Regions from separate parts of the Microbacterium sp. 22303 genome, predicted to be linked through region 1. Evidence: predicted binding sites of a transcription regulator. Region 1 holds the regulator's gene; the other holds the start of a gene.
The links. The regulator HspR, encoded in region 1, represses chaperone genes until heat shock. The targets are predictions, from matches to a motif close to AAGTTGAGTCNNNNNGACTCAACTT.
Positions count from the first base shown of each region.

Region 1 (11,431 bases):
TAGTACTCCGTCGGGATGTCGACCATCGCGGCGACCATGATGAGCGAGGTCAGCCCCATGCCGAGCCACACAGCCGGCACGGCCACGGCGAGCAGCGCCCAGGCCGGATCCCCGATCCAGGAGACCGCGTCGATGCGGAGCGCGGCCAGCACCGCGTTCAGGATTCCGCCGTCATAGGCGTAGATCACCACGAAGATGATGGACGCGATGACTCCGGAGATGATCGTCGGGATGTAGATGCTGACCTTGAGGATGGTCGCGAGCCGACGCGACAGGCTCACCACGAGACTCGCGAACAGGAAGGCCAGCACGAGCATCACAGGCACCGTCATCAGCACGAACAGGAAGCCTCGGCCGATCGTGGCGACGAACAGCGGGTCCGTCAGCACGTCGGCATAGTTCTTCCACCCGACGAACTGCGGATCCTTGTAGAAGCTCCAGTCCTGGAAGGACAGGAAGCCGGCGTACACCGCCGGCCAGGCGACGAAGACGCCGAGCAGGATCACCACGGGGGCGAGCATCAGATAGGCGAGCTTGGTGTCTCGGTTCCGGTACCGCGCGTGCCGGCGCCTGACGGTGCGCCGGTCGTCGGTGACTTCGGCGGGCATCGTGCCTCCTCGTCGTTCTGAGGTGCGGGGCGTCGGCTGCGCGGTCGGGGACGGCCTCGCAGCGGTCCCCGACCGCGCCGCGCTCACTTCTTGGGAGCCTTGCTGGGCAGATCCTGCGACTGGATGACCTTCTGGATCGCGGCATCGGCCGTGTTGATCGCGTCATCCGGCGAGGCCGCGCCCTTCATCACCGACTCCATGGCAGTTCCGACGGCGAGCGAGACGTCCCAGGGGTAGGTCGGCTCGGGGATCGCGTCCGGCGCGATGTCCTTCGTGATCACCTTCGACCACGGGGCCTTGGCTGCGGCCTCATCCTTCGCGACGGCATCCTGCACGGAGGTGCGCACAGGGACCTTGGTGAACTGCGTGTTCACGAAGAACGGCACGAGGTTCTTCGGGTCGCCGGCGAGAGACCACTCGAGGAACTTCCCGGCGGCGTCGGCGTGCTTGCTCTTCGCGTCGATGACCCACTTGAAGTTGCCGAGGGTGGTCGCGGTGCGGCCGTCGGCGCCCGCGGCGTTCGGGAAGGCGCCGATGCCGGTCTTGGTCAGCAGGTCGGGATAGTCGGATCCGATCTCGGACATCATCCACGAGCCGGAAACCTTGAAGGCGACCTTCTTCTGGCCGAAATCCTTGCCCTCGACATAGGCGGCGAGCGCCTGCTTGGGCATGTATCCCTTGTCCCAGAGCTCCTTGTACTTGGACATCAGGTCACGGTACGCCGCGTTGTCGATGTCCGGCTTGGCCCAGTCGTCCGTGAGCGCCGTGTGCCCGGCGAAGTTGTACTGCTGACCGACCGTCGACCAGGCGAAGGTGATGGCGTCGGACGCCGGCGAGATGCAGTACTGACCCTGCGCGAGCGTCGGCTGGATCTTGGCGCAGTCGGCGAGCAGGTCGTCCCAGGTCGCCGGGGCCTTGTCGGTGTCGACGCCGGCCTTGTCGAGCATGTCCTTGTTCCAGAACAGCACCGTCTGCGCTTCCTGCAGCAGCGGGTAGGCGTAATAGGTGCCGCCGATCTCGGACACGGACTTGGCGGAGTCGATGATCTCGTCGAGCTTCGACTTGTCCACGACCTTGCCGAGGTCGTAGAGCTGCCCGGCGTTGACCGCGTCCTGGATGCTGCCGGAGTGCGTGTAGATGTCAGGGGCCTTGCCCGCCGCCTGGGCAGCCTTCATCTTCTGATCCCAGGCATCCGCCGGGATCTCCGTGTCCTTGACGACGATCTTGTCCTGGGAGGCGTTGAACTTCTTGACGATGTCCTTGTACCAGGCGTTCTCGGGCGGAGTGAACGTGCGGTGCCAGAACTCGATCGTGGTCTTGCCGGAGGAGTCGCCTCCGTCGCCCGCGGCCTGCCCCGGCGTGCTCGAGCCGCAGCCCGCGAGCAGTCCTACCGCCGTGATGCCGCCGAGAGCGGCCATCACCACCCGGCGCGTGCGCTGTGTGTCCGTCTTCATGGGTTCCTCCTCGGGAACACGACTTCCTCGTCGAATCGGTGCTGGGTCCGGCACAGGGGGCCGGGTCCGCGGTCGCGCTGAGTCGGCATCGACCGGGCTGCATTCAGAGTAGGCGAAATCGATTTCAGGCACAAGACGCTCTTGAGCGATCTGCGCAACTCCGTGCGAGTGAAAGCCGATTCCTCTTCTCTCCGCACCGCGCCCGCCCTTTCGGCCGCGACCAGAACGCCTCTAGAGTCGTTCGACAGGAAATCGATTTCAGATGAGGTTTGCTCGTCCAGTCGTGAGGACACTCGCGAAAACCACGAAGGAGCTCCCATGATGACGTCCGCCGTCGGATCCCCCTCACCGGCCGATCTCTCCGGGCGATGGATCCGTCCTGCCGGTCCTGTCCCGCGCGAACCCCGCTGGGGCCATCCCGCGGGGATGCAGCTGGGCATCAGTTCCGCACCGCGCGGGCTGCTGCAGATCTTCACCCCCTATCTGGAGCATCCGCCGTCCGCACGAGGTGGAACTGGCGGGGTACAGCGACTCCGGCTCCGTGCCTCTGGACCGGCTCGTACTCAGCGCGACCATGGGCAACTGGGCGCGGCTGCGCCGGCTCGAGCTCGCGGACCGCGTGGTCACGCCTGCAGAGCTCTGGCCCGGGTTCACCGGCACCGGGTTCACCGCGCACGCCTCCTTCGGACTCGACGAGCTCGCCCGCGAGGGCGGGGCTGCGCTCGTCTCCGCGACGGGCGACGAGGACGACCCGTGGTCCGTCGGCTACAGCGCGCACACCGCGGATCACGGGCGTTTCCTCGGACGGAGGATGCGGCAGACCTGGCGGGTGGACCACCCGCATCCCGCCCTCCGTGCACAGGTCAATGCGCGGTGGTCGTACTGGGCGAGCACCTCGGAGATCCCCGGCGGTCCCGCCTACGAGAACCTCGAAGTCGTGCAGCCGTTTCGACAGGGCGCCGCACTGCGCTTCATCGTCGAGCCGCTGGACTGATCGCCAGCGCGCACGGCGGAGGCCTGCATCGCCGTCTCGGCTGTGCCGGCGCGCACGACAAGCGCCGGCGCGGTCTCTGCACCGCTGCGCTGCCTCAGCGCTGGCTGTCGTCCGGATCGTCCGCGGTGTCGTCGGCGCGCTCAGGGCCGCTCAGCCACGGACGCCACAGCACCACTTCGGTGGAGCGGCGGATCCGGCGCCCGGACGGGACGGCCATGACGGATCCGGTCGTTCCGGCGGCGAAGACGCGCACGCCGGGGCGGTTCGCGCGCTCCTCGCGCAGGTCGTGCTCGAGCTCGCCCACGCGGCGGCGCAGCGTGCGCACCTCGTCCTCGAGGTCGAGCAGGCGCGCGATCGCAGGCAGGCTCATCCCCTCGCCGGACAACTGGGCGACCTCGCGCAGCTGCTCGATGTTGCGCATCGAGTAGCGGCGGGATCCGCCCCTGGTGCGGCCGGGCACGACCAGTCCGATCCGGTCGTACTGCCGCAGGGTCTGCGGGTGCATGCCGGCGAGCTCGGCGGCGACCGCGATGGCGAAGATCGGGGTCTCGGCGTTCATGCGCTCATCGGCCATGACGCACCCTCGTCCTTCGCGCACGGCGCATCCCGAGAACACCGGTCGCGCTCCGCAAGCGGGCGCGCGTACCGGAAACAGGAGAATGCACCGAGATCAGGAGGATCCGCGAGGAATCGTCCTGATCTCGGTCACTGTTCCTGATTCCGGGACGACGCGGCGAGCGGCGCCCGGTGTCCGCGTCGCGCGCGGACCCGATCGACGGCGCAGGTGAACTCATCCCCGGGCCTTCGCCAGCAGCTCGGTGCGCGGGTTCTCGGCGGGCTCCGCCTCACGGAAGCGCTCCAGCGCCTCGCGCGCGGCGTCGTCGAGGTGCGACGGCACGGCCACCTGGACCTCGGCGAGCAGGTCGCCGACGCCCTTCGACGTCGTGACGCCGCGGCCCTTGACCCGCAGCACCCGGCCCGACGGAGTGCCCGGCGCGACCTTGAGCTTGACCGGATCTCCACCGAGGGTCGGCACCTCGATGGTGGCGCCGAGCGCGGCCTCGGTGAACGTGACCGGGACGGTCACCCGCAGGTTCAGCCCATCGCGGGTGAACACGGGGTGCGGCTTCACGGCCACCTGGACCACGATGTCGCCGTTCTCGCCGCCGTCGGGCGAAGGCCGTCCACGGCCGCGCAGACGGATCTTCTGCCCGTCCTTCACGCCCGCGGGGATCTTCACCTTGAGCGGGCGGCCGTCCTCACCCTGCAGCGTGACGGTCTCGCCCTGCACAGCGGTCGCGAACGACAGCGTCGTGCGGGCCGTGACGTCGGCGCCCTTCTGCGGGCCGCCGTATCCGCGGAACCCGCCGGAGGGCTGGCCGAACCGACCGGAACCGAAGGATCCGCCGCCCTGGTTGAACATCGCGAAGATGTCGTCGAAATCGGCGGACTGCCCGCCACGGCCCCGGTTGAACGCGCTGAACACGTCATCGAAGCCTCCGTTGCCGGCACTGCCGGGCGCAGTGAACCGCGCCCCACCGGCGCCCATCGCGCGGATCTGGTCGTACTCGGCGCGCTGCTCGGTGTCGGAGAGCACCGAGTACGCCTCGCTGATCTCCTTGAACTTCGCCTCCGCCGCGGCATCGCCGGGGTTGGAGTCGGGGTGGTACTTGCGCGCGAGCTTGCGGTAGGTCTTCTTCAGATCCGCCTCGGACACGTCCTTCGAGACGCCGAGGGTCTTGTAGAAGTCCTTGTCGAACCAGTCCTGGCTAGCCATCGATCACCCCCTACTCAGCAGGAACGGCGACGACGACCTTGGCAGGACGCAGCTCCACATCGCCCAGGCGGTAGCCCACCTCGACGACCTCGAGCACGACGGCCTTCTGCACACCCGGCGTGGGCTGCTGGAAGATCGCCTCGTGCTGCTGCGGGTCGAACTCGTCGCCCTTCTCGCCATACGAGACCACGCCGAGGCGCTCCACCACCGAGCGCACCTTGTCGGCGATCGCGGCGAAGGGAGTCCCCTCCTGCAGATCGCCGTGCTGGGCGGCGCGGTCGAGATCGTCGAGCACCGGGATCAGGCCCTTGGCGGCCTCGCCCTTCGCGCGCTGGATCTCGACGCCGCGCTGCTCCTCGGTGCGGCGGCGGTAGTTCGCGTACTCGGCCTGAAGACGCTTGAGGTCGACGAGCAGCGTGTGCTCGGCGTCGGCGAGGGCCGCGTCCTCCGCGGCGTCCTCGGCGAGCGCGTCGTCGCTCTGCGCGATGTTCAGGATGTCGTCGACCGTGAGTTCGTCATCGGCGCCGGCGTCCACTCCGGAGTCCTGCCCTTCCGGCTGGGGGCCGGACGCGTTCGCGTCCGACCCCTCGCTCGGTCCTTCGACAGGCTCAGGAACCGCGGCGTTCTCGTCGAAGTCCTTGGGATCCGTCATTACTTCTTCTCGTCCTCGTCGTCCACGACCTCGGCGTCCACGACGTCCTCATCGGACGCCGCGCCCTCGGCCGCCGGCTCGCCCTGCGGGGCGGCCGCGTCAGCCTGGGACTGCGCGTAGATGGCTTCGCCGAGCTTGCCCTGCGACTGGTTCAGCTTGTCGAACGCGGTCTTCACGGCCTCGTCGTCATCACCGGCCAGCGCGGTCTTCAGCGCGTCGACGTCGGCCTTGACCTCGGTCTTCACGTCCTCGGGGAGCTTGTCCTCGTTCTCCGAGATGAGCTTCTCGATCGAGTAGGCGAGAGTCTCGGCCTGGTTGCGGACCTCGGCCGACTCGCGGCGCTTCTTGTCCTCGGCGGCGTGCTCCTCGGCCTCGCGCACCATGCGGTCGATGTCGTCCTTGGACAGCGAGGAGCCGCCCGTGATCGTCATCGACTGCTCCTTGCCGGTGCCCTTGTCCTTGGCGGACACGTGCACGATGCCGTTCGCGTCGATGTCGAAGGTGACCTCGACCTGCGGGATGCCGCGCGGAGCCGGCGCGATGCCGGTCAGCTCGAAGGTGCCCAGCGGCTTGTTGTCGCGGGTGAACTCGCGCTCGCCCTGGAAGACCTGGATCGCGACCGACGGCTGGTTGTCGTCGGCGGTGGTGAAGGTCTCGCTGCGCTTGGTCGGGATGGCCGTGTTGCGCTCGATGAGCTTGGTCATCATGCCGCCCTTGGTCTCGATACCGAGGCTCAGCGGGGTGACGTCGATCAGCAGGACGTCCTTGCGCTCACCCTTCAGCACACCGGCCTGCAGGGCGGCGCCGACGGCGACGACCTCGTCCGGGTTGACACCCTTGTTGGCCTCCTTGCCGGTCTCGCGCTTGACGAGCTCGGCCACAGCGGGCATGCGGGTGGATCCACCGACGAGCACGACGTGAGCGATGTCGCCGACCTTGATGCCGGCCTCGCGGATCACGTCCTCGAAGGGCTTCTTGGTGCGGTCCAGGAGGTCCTTGGTGAGGTCCTCGAACTTCGCGCGGGTGATCGTCTCGGAAAGCGACACGGGGCCGTTCTCGGTGAGCGACAGGTACGGCAGGTTGACGCTGGTCGACGTCGAGGAGCTGAGCTCCTTCTTCGCCTGCTCCGCGGCCTCCTTGAGGCGCTGCAGCGCGATCTTGTCGCCCGAGACGTCGACGCCGGTCGAGTCCTTGAACTGCTTGATCAGGTAGTCGACGAGACGCTGGTCCCAGTCGTCGCCGCCGAGGCGGTTGTCACCGGCGGTGGCGCGCACCTGGATCGTGGAGAAGTCGTCGTCCTTGCCCACCTCGAGCAGCGAGACGTCGAAGGTTCCGCCACCGAGGTCGAAGACGAGGATGAGCTCGTCCTCCTTGCCCTTGTCGAGGCCGTAGGCCAGGGCCGCCGCGGTGGGCTCGTTGATGATGCGCAGGACGTTCAGGCCCGAGATCTCGCCGGCCTCCTTGGTGGCCTGGCGCTCGGCGTCGTTGAAGTACGCGGGGACGGTGATGACCGCGTCGGTCACGGTGTCGCCCAGGTAGGCCTCGGCGTCGCGCTTCAGCTTCATCAGGATGCGCGCGGAGATCTCCTGCGGCGTCCACTTCTTGCCGTCCACGTCGAACGACCAGTCGGTGCCCATGTGGCGCTTGACCGAGGCGATCGTGCGGTCGACGTTGGTGACGGCCTGGCGCTTCGCGGTCTCGCCGACGAGCACCTCCCCGTCCTTGGTGAAGGCGACCACCGAGGGGGTGGTGCGGAATCCTTCTGCGTTGGCGATGACCTTGGGCTCGCCGCCCTCGAGGACGCTGACGACGGAGTTCGTCGTACCGAGGTCGATACCGACAGCACGTGCCATTTGTTTTCTCCTTCAGTCGGAAATTTGGTGGAAGTCTGCGCGAGCTCCGGATCCCGGGGATGACCCTGCGAAACCTGAGTCGCGATGACTCAACGATACGCCCACTGTCAAGGGATGTCAAACAAACTTGATACGAGTGCGCTCAACTTTCACGAGTGGCGTCGCATGGATAGTTCACCCCATCGTGCGGACGCACAGCAGATCCCTAGGCTCGGGGCATGACCTCACGCACCCGCACCGCATCTGCCGCGATCCGCCTCGGCGCCGCCGCGCTCCTCCTGGCCACCGCGCTGCCGCTGAGCGCCTGCCTGAACCCGTTCGACCTCATCCCCAAGGGGCCGGCCAAGACGCCCACGTCCGAGCCGACCGCCGAGGCCGGCACCGTGACGGACGCACCGGCCGACTCGTCCTCCTCCGGATCGCTGTACTTCGAAGACCCGTCTCTGCCCGCGGGCACGGCCGCGGAGTGGTCGGACGGCCTGATCAGCGACAGCGAGTGGGACTACACGACTCCCGACGACGGCAAGGGCAACTGGGGCTTCACCCGCAAGGACGGCGTCTGCCAGGCGAAGTTCTGGCAGGGCACCATGACGTGGAACGGTCAGACCGACGACCGATCCGCGTCGGATGCGGTGCTCGCGGCCGTCCTCGGCACGACGCCCGACAAGGCCACCGAGCGCGCGACGGATGACACGCTGATGAACGCGACCAGCCAGACGAAGGACATCGCGAGTCGCACGCTGTCCTACTCCGACGACACGGGCAGCGGATACGCCGCCGCCCGCGGATTCCTCGATGCCCGCCTCGGGTTCTACGTCTCCGTCACCTGCACGGACGACTCCGCGGGCACCGTCGGGTACGACGTGATCACCGCGGACGCCATTCTCATCCACTGACCTCGCGCCGCCACGGAAATCGCACAGCACGCCTGACGGGCGGGCGAACCGCCGCGTCAGGCGAGCAGCCGTCCCCAGCGCGCGTCGAGCAGAGGGGATCCGGCCAGCTCCAAGGAGTGCCAGAGCGTCACCGCCACGGAATCGAGCACGGGCACCCCGGTGCGGTCCTCGACCTCCGCCACGATCGGCGCGCCGTACAGGTTGGTGCACAGGTAGACGAGCGCGTCGGGGCCCGCCTCGGCGAGCGCGATCGACGGATCCACCAGCGCCTCGGGCCGCACCCGGCCGAACGACTCGTTGTCGCTCAGTCCGAGCGCGGTGTGCCCGGTGACGGTGACGCCGTTCTCGCTGTAACGGGCGGCGACCTGCTCGTTCACGTCGGCGGTGTACGGCGTGAGCAGGCCGATACCGGAGATCCCGAACCGCCGGAACGCCGCGAAGTAGGCGAGCGTCGAGGTCGTGGCGGGCACGCCCGTGGCCCGGGTGATCTCGGCGGCAATCGCCTCATCATGCCCGACGCCGAGCCACGATCCCGAGGTCCCGTTCCAGGCGATCACGTCGACGTCGGCGGTGGCGAGCAGCTCGGCGGCCGCGCGCATCCCGGCGGCGTCGAACTGCTGGTCGGATCCGGCGTCGAGGGCGATGCGGGTCACCGGGATACGCGCGGAGTGCACGGTCACGTCATCCCGCTCGCCCAGGATCCGGTACGTCATCGGCTCCAGGCAGGTGTTCGAGGACGGGACGATCATCCCGATCCGGGTGGGCCGCGAGGCGGTCAGGACGTCCGGCACGGCGCTCATGCGCTCCTCCCTGCCAGCACGCGCTCGGCGCGCGTGCGCGATGGCACCGCCGGCTCCCGCTCGATGAAGCGTCCGATCGCGCCGGGATCGTGGAAGCCCTCCTCGTCCAGGACGGCCCGGCCGCCCGCGACGACGACCTGCGGCCAGCCGCGCAGCGTCCTGCCGTCGAACGGCGAGAAGTCGGTGCCCATGTGCAGCGCCGTTCCGTCGACGCGCCGCTCCTCGTCCGGATCGAAGACCACCAGGTCGGCGTCCTGACCGACCGCGATGCGACCCTTGCCGAGCAGCGCGTTGATGCGGGCGGGCGCCGCGGAGAACAGATCCGCGAAACGCTGCAGCACGGCGTCGGTGATCGGCGCCCCGTCGGTAAGGGCGGTGAACGCGGCGGGCATGCGCGTCTCCACCCCTGGCAGACCGTGCGGCATCTGCCGGATGTCGTCACTGTGCTCGCGCTTCTGACTGAGGTCGTAGCAGGAGTGGTCGCTGGCGACCGTGTCGACGGATCCGTCCGCGAACCGCTCCCGCAGTGCCGCGGCCGTCGCCGCGTCCCGCATCGGCGGGCAGCAGGCATACCACTCCGGGAAGCGCGACGCGTAGACACCGTCGTCCAACAGGAGGTAGTGCGGGCAGGTCTCGGAGTACACCTCGAGGCCGCGCAGGCGGGCGTCCGAGACGAGGTCGACCGCGCCGGGTGTGGACTGGTGCACGAAGTAGACCGGGGTGTCGATGTACTCCGCCATCGCGAGCACCTCGCGCACCGAGGCCTCCTCGGCGAGCTCGGGGCGGGTCTCGTGCAGGTGCTCGATGCCGATCTCCCCACTGTCGGCGTGCTCCTCGGTGCAGTCGACGATGATCGCGTCGTGCTCGGCGTGGATGACCGTCATCCCGCCGAGGCGCTTCATCTCCTTCATCACCTTGAGCACGGTGTCGTTGTCGCTCATGGTCGATCCGCGGTTGGTCATGTACATCTTGACCGAGCGGATGCCCATCGCGGCGAGCGCGTCCAGCTGCGCGGGCACCGTCTCATCCCACGTGACGACGGATCCGTGCAGGGCGACATCGCAGCGCGACGCCCGCGCCAGGTCCCGCTTGTTCCGGGCGGCCGCGAGGGGGCTCTCGGTGGCGTCCCGGGGGATGCCGAAGTCCATGATCGTGGTGGTGCCGCCCCAGAGCGCCGCAGCGCTGGTGATGGCGAAGTCGTCGAGGGTGCGGTACCGCCCGGTGATCTGCGCGACGTGGCAGTGCCCGTCGACACCGCCGGGGATCACCACGCGACCGGCGGCGTCGATGACCCGGCCGGCGGAGGGAATCGGATCCGAGACGGCGAGGATCGCGTCGATCCTGCCGCCGGCGACCACGATATGACCGGACGAGACGCCGTCCGCATTGACGATCCGGGCGTTCGCGATGACGAGGTCCGACATGATCAGTTCACTCCTTCCGAGATGCCCGTGGCGTTCTGCGCACGGTCGAGCGCCCGCTCCAGCGCCGGGCTGAGGCCGCGGCGGGGCTTGCGCGGCGGGGCGGCGAACGCGCCCGCCCGGTGCGTGCCGGAGGCGAGTCCGACCACCGCTTCGGCCAGCCGCACTCCGGCGCCGATGCCGTCCACGACCGGGACGGGGATCTGGCCGGCGACCTCGCGCGCAAGCCCGGCGAGCGGCGCACCCGCGAGGATGATCACATCCGCGCCGTCCTCGGCGACGGCGCGCTGGGCGAGCGCGACCAGCGTGGGACCGAAGTCCTGCTGGACGCTCCCGATGCCGCCGAGCGCCTCCGTGATGGACCGGATGGAGGCGAGGCGCCCGGCGAGCCCGAATCCCTCGACGCACTCGCGGTACCACGCGGTGATCCGGTCCGAGATCGCGATGATCGAGAAGCGGTGCCCCTGCAGCGCCGCGGCGCAGAGCGCGGCCTCGGTGATGCCGATCACGGGCACGTCGACGAGCTCCTTGAGCGCCGGCATGCCGGGATCCCCGAAAGCCGCGACCACGACGCCGTCGACCTCGCCCGCGTGCTCGGCGATCACCTCGGCCACCGCTCCTGCCGCGATGAGCGACTCGAGCCGGGTCTCGATGTACTCCACGCCGTAGGGCGCCGTCTGCACCTGCAGCTCGGTGTCCGGGCGCGCGGAGCGCTGCGCCTCGGCGCGGATCAGCTCCGTGACCGCGGAGCTCGTGTTGGGGTTGATGATCAGCAGTCTCATGTCGTCCTCTCTGCGGCCGACCCGGACTGCCGATGGCAGCTCACACGGTGTCGGGATACTGTTCGCGGTACTTCTCGATGTGGTGGGCGGACTGCGCGGCCGCCCGGTCGGGGTCGCCGCTGGCGATGGCGGTCAGCAGCAGCTCGTGCTCCTCGACGAGCTCCGGAAGGTCCCGGACGTGGCGGAACAGCCAG
Region 1 is NZ_JBQEOQ010000002.1:28,164-39,594, forward strand. It holds gene ACTJI8_RS05855 (carbohydrate ABC transporter permease) at 1-608, opposite strand, end outside; gene ACTJI8_RS05860 (ABC transporter substrate-binding protein) at 692-2,062, opposite strand; gene ACTJI8_RS05865 (hypothetical protein) at 2,604-3,056, shown strand; gene ACTJI8_RS05870 (heat shock protein transcriptional repressor HspR) at 3,151-3,630, opposite strand; gene ACTJI8_RS05875 (DnaJ C-terminal domain-containing protein) at 3,847-4,833, opposite strand; gene ACTJI8_RS05880 (nucleotide exchange factor GrpE) at 4,844-5,485, opposite strand; gene dnaK (molecular chaperone DnaK) at 5,485-7,338, opposite strand; gene ACTJI8_RS05890 (hypothetical protein) at 7,557-8,234, shown strand; gene ACTJI8_RS05895 (maleate cis-trans isomerase family protein) at 8,291-9,034, opposite strand; gene ACTJI8_RS05900 (amidohydrolase family protein) at 9,031-10,458, opposite strand; gene ACTJI8_RS05905 (aspartate/glutamate racemase family protein) at 10,461-11,237, opposite strand; gene ACTJI8_RS05910 (GntR family transcriptional regulator) at 11,278-11,431, opposite strand, start outside.

Region 2 (11,431 bases), on a different contig from region 1:
CGTGAACACCCCGCAGGACTCCTCCTCGATCGCCACCGGCTACGGCGTGGACCACGTCAAGGTCGCCGAGGGCCTGGGCGCCAAGGCGCTGCGCGTCGAGCGCCCCGAGGACCTCGCCGCGGGCTTCGCCGAGGCGCAGCGTCTGCGCGACGAGTTCCAGGTGCCGGTGGTGGTCGAGGTGATCCTCGAGCGCGTCACCAACATCGCCATGGGTGCGGATCTCGACACCATGAACGAGTTCGAGGATCTCGCGACGTCGCCCGCCGACGCCCCCGAGGCCATCTACGCCCTGCTCGACTGAGCAGCCGTCCGCCGACCCGTAGCCTGTAGGCGAAGCCGACGAGCCGGAAGTAGAAAGGCCACCATGCGCATCCTGATCGCCTCGGACAAGTTCAAGGGCTCCGCCACCGGACCCGAGGTCGCGGCCGCACTCGCGGCCGGGATCACCGCGACCGCGCCGGGGACCGCCATCGACGCGGTCCCCGTCGCGGACGGTGGAGAGGGTACGGTCGACGCCGCCCTCGCCGCCGGGTTCGAGGCGGTCACCGCGACGGTGACGGGGCCCACGGGGCAGCCCGTCGAGGCGCGCTTCGGCGTGCGGGGGGAGCAGGCCATCATCGAGATGGCCGCCGCGAGCGGGCTGGACCAGCTGCCCGGCGGCGTCAAGGACGCCCTTGGCGCCACCAGCCGCGGGACCGGAGAGCTGATCGCGGCGGCGCTGGACCACGGCGCGACCAGCATCGTGCTCGGCATCGGCGGCAGCGCCAACACCGACGGCGGTGCAGGGATGCTGCAGGCGCTCGGCGTCTCGCTGCGGGATGCCGAGGGGCAGGAGCTGCCGGGGGGCGGCGGGGCGCTCGCGCGCATCGCCGCGGTGGACGTGTCGGATCTGGATCCGCGTCTCGCAGCCACCGAGATCGTGCTCGCGAGCGACGTGGACAACCCGCTCCTCGGGGAGCGAGGCGCGCCGGCCGTGTTCGGCCCGCAGAAGGGGGCGAGCCCCCAGGACGTGACCGAGCTGGACGCGGCCCTCGCCCGCTACGCCGCGCTGCTCGAGCAGCAGCCCGGAGTCCGCGCCGCCACGACACTGCCCGGAGCGGGCGGCGCCGGCGGGGTGGGCTATGCCGCCCTGGCCGCACTCGGTGCCCGGCGCGAGCCCGGCGTGGAGGTCGTGCAGCGCCTCACCGGCCTCGCCGAGGCCCTCGGCAGCGGCGATTCCAGGGCCGACCTCGTCATCACCGGCGAGGGCAGCCTCGACGACCAGAGCCTGGGCGGCAAGACCCCGCTCGGCGTGGCCGCGGCCGCGCGTGCGGCGGGCATCCCCGTCATCGCCGTGTGCGGGCGCTCCACGCTGAGCGCCGAGGCGGCCAGGTCGGCGGGATTCGAGCGCGTGTACGCACTCAGCGAGCTCGAGCCGGATCCGGCCCGCAGCATGGCCGAGGCCACAGCTCTCCTCACGGAGGTGGGCCGCCGCATCGGCGCCGACGTCGGCGAGCTCGTGCCGCAGCGCTGAGCGCCCCCCGTCATCGCCGGGATCGGCCGTCGTGACAGCGACCGCCGCCGTCGCCGCCGCGTAGGATCGGAGGTCGGTGAACGATCCCGAGGATGTGGTGAACGGTCTCGCAGACGAGGTGGACACATGACGGAGCGCCCGCGTCTGCGTGACGTGGCCGCCCTGGCCGGTGTCTCGCCGACGACGGCCTCGCACGCGTTCAGCGGGCATCGCCCGGTATCGGCCGCGACGAAGGCCGCAGTGCTGAAGGCCGCGTTCGACCTCGGCTTCGTGATGGAGCGCGATGCGGGACAGCGCACTGTCGGGCTGCTGCTGCGCCCGCCCGAGGCCATCCGCGGGTTCGCGTCCGGCTCCGACGCCTTCACCTCCGTCGCCGGTGCGGTGCTGGTGGCTCTGCTGGGCGCCGGCTTCTCCGTCTCCTCCTTCCTCACACTCGACGACATCGGGGCTCAGGTCGGTCGGCTCGACGCCTTCGTGCTGCTGCACCCCCGCCGTGGGGACGAGGTGCTCCGTGCGCTCATCGAGCGGGACATCCCGACCGTGACGCTGGATCGGGATCCGGACGACGACGACTTCCCGTGGTGGATCAGCGCCGACCACGTCGTCAACGCGCGCATTCTCCTCGGTCACCTGCTGGAGCGGGGGGCGCAGCGCCCGGCGCTGATCGTCGGGTCGACGCAGAACACGTATCTGGAGTCGATCGCCGGCGTCTACGTCCAGGAGATGCGCGCGCGGGGGCTGCCCGTGCTGGTGAGGGAGCTGGAGCCGGTGCGTGGACAGCAGGGCGGAGCGGCGGCGGCCGAGTCGCTGCTGCGCACGCCGACACCGCCCGACGCATTCCTCACCTCATCGGACGTGTTCGCGGTGGGAGCGATCGAGGCGGTTCAGGCGCGCGGGCTTCGCGTTCCCGACGACGTGCTCGTCGCGAACATGATGGACAGCGTCATCGCCGAGCGTGCCGCGGTGCCGATCACGGCGATGAAGGCCAACATGCAGGTCTGGGCGTCGCAATTGACGCGGCTGCTGGAGCGCCGGCTGAACAGCGCCGCTCCGCTCACGTCGCATCTGCGCCTGGAGTTCGATCTGGTGGAACGTGCGTCGACACGGCGGCCGGGGTCAGGCGGCGAGTCGGCCCCGTGATCCCGCGCCGGTGGAGCGCCGACGGCGCCGCATGCGGGAGAGCCCGTCCAAATTATGCAAACGGTGTTGTCACCTCCCTGTCCGAGCGCGACGATATCTGCATCCGAAACGTTTATTCCGGATTGTGAAATCGAGTGTCGACGGCACTGTCGCCGTCGAGAGGGGTTCAAATCACAATGACGTCCAACGATTACGTCCACGTCCCGAGTCGGAGTTCCGAGGGGCTCGATGAGGCTCCCTCCGGCGTGTTCGCGGTGCAGGCGGGAATCAGTCCGCGCCTGTACAACCGGGACCTCGCTCCCACCAACCGCCAGAGCCGCCACTGGAGCGCGTACAGCATCTTCACCCTCTGGGCGAACGACGTGCACAGCCTGGGCAACTACGCATTCGCGATCGGATTGTTCACCCTCGGCCTCTCCGGCGGGCAGATCCTGGGCGCGCTCGGCTTCGGCGCGTTGTTCCTCTTCCTGCTGCTGACCTTCTCCGGATTCATGGGCGAGAAGACCGGCGTGCCGTTCCCGGTGATGAGCCGGGTCGCCTTCGGCATCCACGGCGCGCAGATCCCCGGACTGCTCCGCGGCGGCGTCGCGATCGCCTGGTTCGGCATCCAGACCTACCTCGCCTCCCAGGTGCTGCAGGTCGTGCTGATCGCGATCGCCCCGAGCCTCACGAACCTGCAGAGCGGGTCCTTCCTCGGGCTGTCGGCGCTCGGCTGGATCACGTTCGTCGCGCTGTGGATCATCCAGGTGATCATCGTCAGCTACGGCATGGAGATGATCCGCAAGTACGAGGCCTTCGCAGGCCCGATCATCCTCGCCACCTTCGTGATCCTCGCGGTCTGGGTTCTCGTGCAATCCGGATTCCAGGTCGACTGGGCGCCGACGAAGTCCGCCGGAGGCGCCGACAGCTGGCTGCAGATGCTGGGCGCCGCGTCCCTGTGGGTCTCGATCTACGGCACGTTCGTGCTGAACTTCTGCGACTTCACCCGCGGCGCCAAGTCGCGCAAGGCGATCGTGAAGGGCAACTTCTGGGGCATCCCGATCAACATGCTGTTCTTCGGCGTCATCGTCGTCATCCTCACCGGTGGCAGCTTCAAGATCAACGGCAGGCTCATCACCTCGCCCTCCGAGATCGTCTCCGCCATCCCGAACACGTTCCTGCTGGTACTCGCCTCGCTGGCGCTGATCGCCCTGACCATCGCGGTCAACCTGATGGCGAACTTCGTGGCTCCCACTTATGCGTTGAACAACCTGTTCCCGCGGCATCTGAACTTCCGCCGCGCCGCGCTGATCTCGGCCGTGATCGGGATCGTGATCACCCCCTGGAACATGTACAACTCCCCGGTCGTGATCGGCGTCTTCCTCGGCGGCCTCGGAGCGCTGCTCGGCCCGCTGTTCGGCATCATCATGGTCGACTACTGGCTGATCAAGAAGCAGCGGGTCAACGTGCCCCAGCTCTACTCGGAGTCCCCGATGGGCGAGTACGCGTACACCAAGGGCTTCAACCCGCGCGCCGTGATCGCCCTGATCATCGCCGGCGCGCTGTCGCTGCTGTTCACGTTCCTGCCGGTCTTCCACGCCATCAGCGACTTCTCCTGGTTCGTCGCCGCCGGATCCGCCGCGATCATCTACGCGATCATCGCCGACCGGCGCGGCCCGTTCCACGATGTCGACGGCACCGCGCTCGCGGTGGACGTCACCCACTGAGCGCGGAGGAGGAACACCATGCGCATTCTCATAGCGAACGTCAACACCACCGAGGCGATGACCGATGCCATCGCCGAGGCGGCACGCTCCGCCGCGTCGCCGGGCACGGAGATCATCGGTCTGACGCCGGACTTCGGCGCCGAGAGCTGCGAGGGCAACTTCGAGAGCTACCTCGCCGCGATCGCGGTCATGGACAAGGTCGTCCGCTATGAGGGCGAGTACGACGCCGTCATCCAGGCCGGCTACGGCGAGCACGGCCGCGAAGGCCTGCAGGAGCTGCTCACCGTGCCCGTCGTCGACATCACCGAGGCTGCCGCGTCCACCGCGATGTACCTCGGGCGGTCGTACTCCGTGGTGACGACCCTGGACCGGACGGTGCCGCTCATCGAGGACCGGCTGATCCTCGCCGGACTGCACGACCGGTGCGCCTCGGTGCGCTCCTCGGGTCTCGGCGTGCTGGAGCTCGAGTCGGATCCGGAGCGCGCGGTCGAGGCGATCGCCGCCGAGGCGCAGAAGGCGGTCGAGGTCGACCGCGCCGAGGTCATCGTCCTCGGCTGCGGCGGCATGGCCGAGCTCAAGGAACGCGTCGTCGAGTTGTGCGGCGTGCCGGTCGTGGACGGTGTGCAGGCCGCCGTCCAGGTCGCCGAGAGCCTGGTGCGCCTGGGGCTCACCACTTCAAAGGTCCGCACCTATGCCCCGCCCCGACCGAAGCGCGTCACCGGTTTCCCGGCGACCGCGCGCTGATTCCGGAGCACAATCGAATCACCCCACACCCACCCGTCAACCACCTCACAACGCCGGCGACGTCGCCGGCAGAAGGGAATCCGCGGACATGTCCCAGGAGACCGAAGAACACGCCTCGCTCGACCCGACCGGTGAGCACTACGATCTGGTGATCCGCGGCGAGCGGGTGCTCACCAGCTCCGGGATCCGGCCCCGTGAGGTCGGCGTCCGCGACGGCGTCATCATCGCGATGCAGCCGCTCGGCAACGCGCTCCGGGGCGACGAGATCATCGAGCTCGCCGACGACGAGACCCTGATCCCGGGGCTGGTCGACACGCACGTGCACGTGAACGAGCCCGGCCGCACGGAATGGGAGGGCTTCTCCTCGGCCACCAAGGCCGCCGCGGCCGGCGGCGTCACCACGATCCTCGACATGCCGCTGAACAGCATCCCGCCGACGATCGACGTGGAGGCGCTGGACATCAAGCGCGACGTCGCCCGCAATCAGGTGCACGTCGACGTGGGCTTCTGGGGCGGCGCCGTGCCGGGCAACATCGACAAGCTGCGGGGCCTGCACGACGCGGGCGCATTCGGGTTCAAGTGCTTCCTGCTGCACAGCGGCGTGGACGAGTTCCCGCCGCTGGACCCCGATCAGCTCGAGGAGGACATGCGCGAGCTCGCCACGTTCGACTCGGTCATGATCGTGCACGCCGAGGACTCCCGCGCGATCGACCGCGCGCCCAAGCCCGACGGCGATGACTACGCCAAGTTCCTCGCCTCGCGCCCCCGCGGTGCGGAGAACCTCGCGATCGCCGAGGTCATCGAGCGCGCCCGCTGGACCGGCGCCCGCGCGCACATCCTGCACCTGTCCTCCTCGGACGCGCTGCCGATGCTGCGCTCGGCTAAGCACGACGGCATCAAGCTCACGGTCGAGACCTGCCCGCACTACCTCACGCTCACCGCGGAGGAGATCCCGCTCGGCGCGACCGCGTTCAAGTGCTGCCCCCCGATCCGCGAGGCCGGCAACCGCGAACTGCTCTGGCAGGGCCTGGAGGACGGCACGATCGACTTCATCGTGTCCGACCACTCGCCCTCGACCCTCGACCTCAAGGACCTCGAGAACGGCGACTTCGCCGTGGCCTGGGGCGGCGTCGCGTCGCTGCAGCTCGGGCTGTCGCTGATCTGGACCGAGGCGCGTCAGCGCGGCCTGTCGCTGGAGACGGTGGTGGGCTGGATGAGCGAGAAGCCGGCGCAGTTCGCCGGTCTCACGGGCAAGGGGCGGATCGCGCCCGGCTACGACGCGGACTTCTCGATCTTCGCGGCCGACGACGCCTACGTGGTGGACGTGACCAAGCTGCACCACAAGAACCCGCTCACCCCGTACAACGGCAAGGCGCTCGCCGGCCGGGTGCGCAAGACCTACCTGCACGGCGAGGAGATCGACTTCGCCACTCCGCGCGGCCGCCTGCTGCGCCGCGGCATGGCCGAGGTCGGCTGACACCCACTGTCTCGGAGTCGTCCCCGTGAGCGCGAGCCATAGGTCGCGCTCACGGGGACGACTCGGAAGTGGGAGGCGCTTCGAAGCTCGTCGACGGTGTGCGGACAACGGCGTCCCTCATCGTCGGCGGATCCTGGTGATCCTGAACGGCGGATGCCGGCCCGATTCTGTATCGGGCCGGCATTTTCGCGTGCTCCGAGGTCTTGTCCCGCGAGACTCGAGTTGTCGCACCCGACCGGGCGGGGCGCCGCAATGCGGCTCAGACGCGCGCCGTCTTCACAGCTTCTCCTGCAGAACCGGGATCTCCTGCGAGATCGCGGCCGGTTCCGACGCGGGCGTCGCGGCTGCGCCGTCGATCGTGCCGTCCGAGATACCCTCGGCCTCGCCCTCGAACACGGGCACCTGCGGGTCGCGCTTCTCGAGCAGCACGAAGGAGAAGTATCCGAGCGCGCAGCCGATGAACCAGGTGTAGTTCCCGATCCACGCCACGTCGAAGGCGCCGAGGTCGGCGAACAGCTTGGGGAACACGCCCAGGATCACGGTGGGTATACCGGCGATCAGGATCGCCTTCACGCCGTTGGGGTTGTAGCCGTTGCGGTACCAGTACGGACCCTTCGCGTCCATCGTGTACATCGCGTCGACCTTGATCCGCTGGTGAGCGGCCACGTAGTAGCCGGCGATGAGGATGCCGAACAGGGGGCCGATCAGTGCGCCGAGCACGCCGAGCGTGTAGTGGATGGCGGTGTCGTTGGAGTACCAGTTCCACGGCGTGAGGATCACCGATCCGACGGCGGCGATCATGCCGCCCATCCGCCAGGAGATGCGGTGCGGAGCGACATTGGAGAAGTCGAAGGCGGGGGAGATGAAGTTCGCGACGATGTTGATGCCCACCGTGGCGATCACGAAGGTGAGCCCGCCGAGCAGGATCGCGAAGACGCTGTCGATCTTCTCGACGGTCTTGATCGGGTCCGTGATGAGCTCGCCGAACACCGGCACGGTGGCCGAGGCGGTGATCACGACCAGCAGCGAGAAGAACAAGAAGTTGATCGGAAGACCGAGGAAGTTGCCGCGCTTGACGGCGGCGAACGAGCGGCCGTACCGCGCGAAGTCGCCGAAGTTCAGCATCGGGCCGGAGAAGTACGACACCACGATCGCGATCGCGGTGGCCATGACCGGCAGCGAAGACCAGAAGTCCAGCGGCTTGCCGGCCGAGAGGTCGAAGCTGATGTGGACCCATCCCGCCTGCGAGACCAGGTAGATCGCAAGGACGATCATCACGACGTACACCGCGGGCCCGGCGTAGTCGATGAAGCGCCGGATGACTTCCATGCCGCGCCAGAACAGCGCCGCCTGAGCAACCCAGAGGATCGCATACGAGATCCAGCCCAGTGCCGACAGGCCGAGGAACGAGTGATTCACCAGGTCGTGGGTGCCCGGCACGAACTTCAGCAGCACGATGTTCAACGACTCGGCGGCGAGGAAGGTCTGCACCCCGTACCAGGCGATCGCGATGAGACCGCGGATGATGGCGGGGATATTCGCGCCCCGGATCCCGAAGATGGCGCGGTTGATCACGGGGTAGGGCACGCCGGTCTTCTGGCTGGGCTTGGCGACGAGGTTGGCGAACACCTGGACGATGACGATGCCTGCGACGAGCGCCACCAGCACCTGCCAGCTGGCGAGGCCGAGCGCGAACAGCGAGCCGGCCGTGAGGTAGCCGCCTACCGAGTGCACGTCGGACATCCAGAACGCGAAGATGTTGTACGCGCTCCAGCCCTGCTTGCGCAGAGGCGCGAGATCCTCGTTGGCAAGACGGAGGTCGTACTCGGGCTTCATATTGCCTGCTCCGACCGGAAGGCCGGCCGCCTCGACGATGTCGTGCGGTTTGGTCTCGGGGGCGGCAGAGCTCGCGGAAGGGGGAGGGGGAGGAGTCATCTCGGGGTGCCTTTCGGGAAGGTCCGCCGAGTCCGTCGGCGCCGCGGGTGATGCAGGGATCGCGCCTTCGAGACCTTGAGATGAAGCTATTGATGCGCTCTCCGTCACGGGTTTCCTCCGTGTAACGGCGACGTTAAGTTCGCCCGCCCGGTCTCTTGCCCGGGAACGTTCGATCCGGTAAAGTTGAGTCTTATCAACTCAACTTTCAAGGGGCGGATCCGATCCGGCCCTTGCGCCTCACATGCAAGGAGAACCCAGGAGGACGAATGGCCACCCCTCAGACGGCACAGCAGGACGAGCAGCAGTCGGCGCTCGAGCAGTTCGGCATCAACCTCACCGATCGCGCCCGCCAGGGCAAGCTCGATCCGGTGATCGGACGCGATGCGGAGATCCGCCGCGTGAGCCAGGTGCTCACCCGCCGCACCAAGAACAACCCGGTGCTGATCGGCGAGCCCGGCGTCGGCAAGACCGCCGTCGTGGAGGGCCTCGCGCAGCGCATCGTCGCCGGTGACGTGGCCGAGTCGCTCAAGGACAAGGAGCTGGTGTCGCTGGACATCTCGGCGCTCGTCGCCGGCGCCATGTACCGCGGCCAGTTCGAGGAGCGCCTGAAGAGCGTGCTCAAGGAGATCACCGAGTCCGACGGCCGCGTCATCACGTTCATCGACGAGCTGCACGTGCTCATGGGCGCAGGCGGGGGAGAGGGATCCGTCGCCGCCTCCAACATGCTCAAGCCCATGCTCGCCCGCGGTGAGCTGCGCCTCATCGGCGCGACCACGCTCAACGAGTACCGCGAGTTCATCGAGAAGGATGCGGCGCTCGAGCGCCGGTTCCAGCAGGTCTACGTGGGAGAGCCCTCGGTCGAGGACTCCATCGCGATCCTGCGCGGGCTCAAGGGCCGCTACGAGGCGCACCACGGGGTGACCATCAGCGACTCCGCGCTGGTCGCCGCGGCAGCGCTGTCGAACCGCTACCTGCCGAGCCGGCAGCTGCCGGACAAGGCCATCGACCTCATCGACGAGGCCATGAGCCGGCTCAAGATGGAGATCGACTCGAGCCCTGTCGAGATCGACCAGCTCAAGAGGTCGGTCGACCGGATGCGGCTCGAAGAGCTCGCGCTGAAGAAGGAGAAGGATGCGGCCTCGAAGGAGCGCCTCGCGAAGCTCCGGGAGCAGATGGGCGAGGCAGAGGCCGAGCTCGCCGGCCTCGAGGCCCGCTGGGAGCGCGAGCGCGGCGGCCTGAACCGGGTGGGCGAGCTCAAGAAGCGCCTCGACGAGGCGTTCACCGAGCGCGACAGGGCGCTGCGCGACGCCGACTACGTGAAGGCGTCGAAGCTCGAGTACGAGACGATCAAGCAACTGCAGGCCGAGCTCGCCGAGGCCGAGCGCCAGGCGGACGCCGTGAGCGACGAGCCGCGCATGGTCAACGAGCAGGTCACCGACGAGGACATCGCGGCCGTGATCGCAGCCTGGACGGGCATCCCCGTGGGCCGGCTGCTGCAGGGCGAGAGCGAGAAGCTCCTGCACCTGGAGCGCGAACTCGGCCGTCGCCTCATCGGGCAGAAGGAGGCGGTGGCCGCCGTCTCCGACGCGGTGCGCCGTTCGCGCGCCGGGATCAGCGACCCCGGTCGTCCCACCGGATCCTTCCTGTTCGTCGGCCCCACCGGCGTCGGCAAGACCGAGCTGGCCAAGGCGCTCGCCGAGTTCCTCTTCGACGACGAGCACGCCATGGTGCGCATCGACATGTCCGAGTACGGCGAGAAGCACTCGGTCTCCCGGCTCGTCGGCGCCCCTCCCGGGTACATCGGCTACGAGCAGGGCGGTCAGCTCACCGAGGCCGTGCGGCGGCGCCCGTACAGCGTGGTGCTGCTGGACGAGGTCGAGAAGGCGCACCCCGAGGTGTTCGACGTGCTGCTGCAGGTCATGGACGACGGACGCCTCACCGACGGCCAGGGCCGCACGGTCGACTTCTCGAACGTCATCCTGATCCTCACCAGCAACATCGGATCCCCGATCCTGATCGACCCGACGCTCTCGCCCGACGAGAAGCGCGAGGCCGTGATGGCGCTCGTGCGGCAGGCGTTCAAGCCCGAGTTCATCAACCGTCTCGACGACATCGTGATGTTCCAGGCTCTCACCGAGGACGACCTCGCCCAGATCGTGGAGCTCACGATCGACCAGCTGCAGCGCCGCCTCGCCGACCGCCGGCTGACGCTCGCCGTCACCCCGGATGCGCGCGCCTGGCTGGCCGAGCGCGGCTACGACCCGGTGTTCGGAGCCCGGCCGCTGCGGCGACTGATCCAGAACGAGGTGCAGAACCGGCTGGCGTCGGCGCTGCTCTCCGGCCGCGTGCACGACGGCGACATCGTGCGGGTGGATGTCGCCGCCGATGGATCCTCGCTGGTCCTCACCAGCGATGGCCCCACCGCGCCGCGCGAGGCGGACGCCGGCTCGGATGACGAGACGATCGAGGCCGAGCTGCTCGACGACTGACACGCGGCGCCGTCACGCCAGGGGCCCGGATCTTCCTGATCCGGGCCCCTTTTCCGCGCTTGCACGGCGGCGATCGGGCGGAGCATATATCCGCATTACGGAAAGTACCATCCGAGATTCGGAAAAAAGTCTTGACTCTCGACGAGTGCTCCCGTTAGCCTGAGGGGGTCTCCAGAGCTGGAGATGCACCTGGACCAACAGCATCCGCCCCGCTCGCGAGGCGGACGAGACCATTCGTCGTCGAACCGCCACAGCGTGGCGTTGCGGACGGCCGGCGCTCAGCTCACCCGGTGCCTGCACCCGACGAAGAGGTCGAATTGACTACCAAGCAGAAGAAGGAGTTCGTCCGCCCCGAGGACGAGCGACTGCCGATCGGCGCGACCATCGGCTACGGCATCCAGCACGTGCTCACGATGTACGGCGGCAT
Region 2 is NZ_JBQEOQ010000005.1:351,903-363,333, reverse strand. It holds gene gcl (glyoxylate carboligase) at 1-301, shown strand, start outside; gene ACTJI8_RS15970 (glycerate kinase) at 365-1,513, shown strand; gene ACTJI8_RS15965 (LacI family DNA-binding transcriptional regulator) at 1,640-2,653, shown strand; gene ACTJI8_RS15960 (NCS1 family nucleobase:cation symporter-1) at 2,830-4,359, shown strand; gene ACTJI8_RS15955 (aspartate/glutamate racemase family protein) at 4,378-5,103, shown strand; gene allB (allantoinase AllB) at 5,192-6,580, shown strand; gene ACTJI8_RS15945 (NCS1 family nucleobase:cation symporter-1) at 6,857-8,515, opposite strand; gene ACTJI8_RS15940 (ATP-dependent Clp protease ATP-binding subunit) at 8,782-11,004, shown strand; gene ACTJI8_RS15935 (nucleobase:cation symporter-2 family protein) at 11,295-11,431, shown strand, end outside.
Region 2: the regulator HspR is predicted to act here: its motif matches at 8,696-8,720, upstream of ACTJI8_RS15940 (ATP-dependent Clp protease ATP-binding subunit).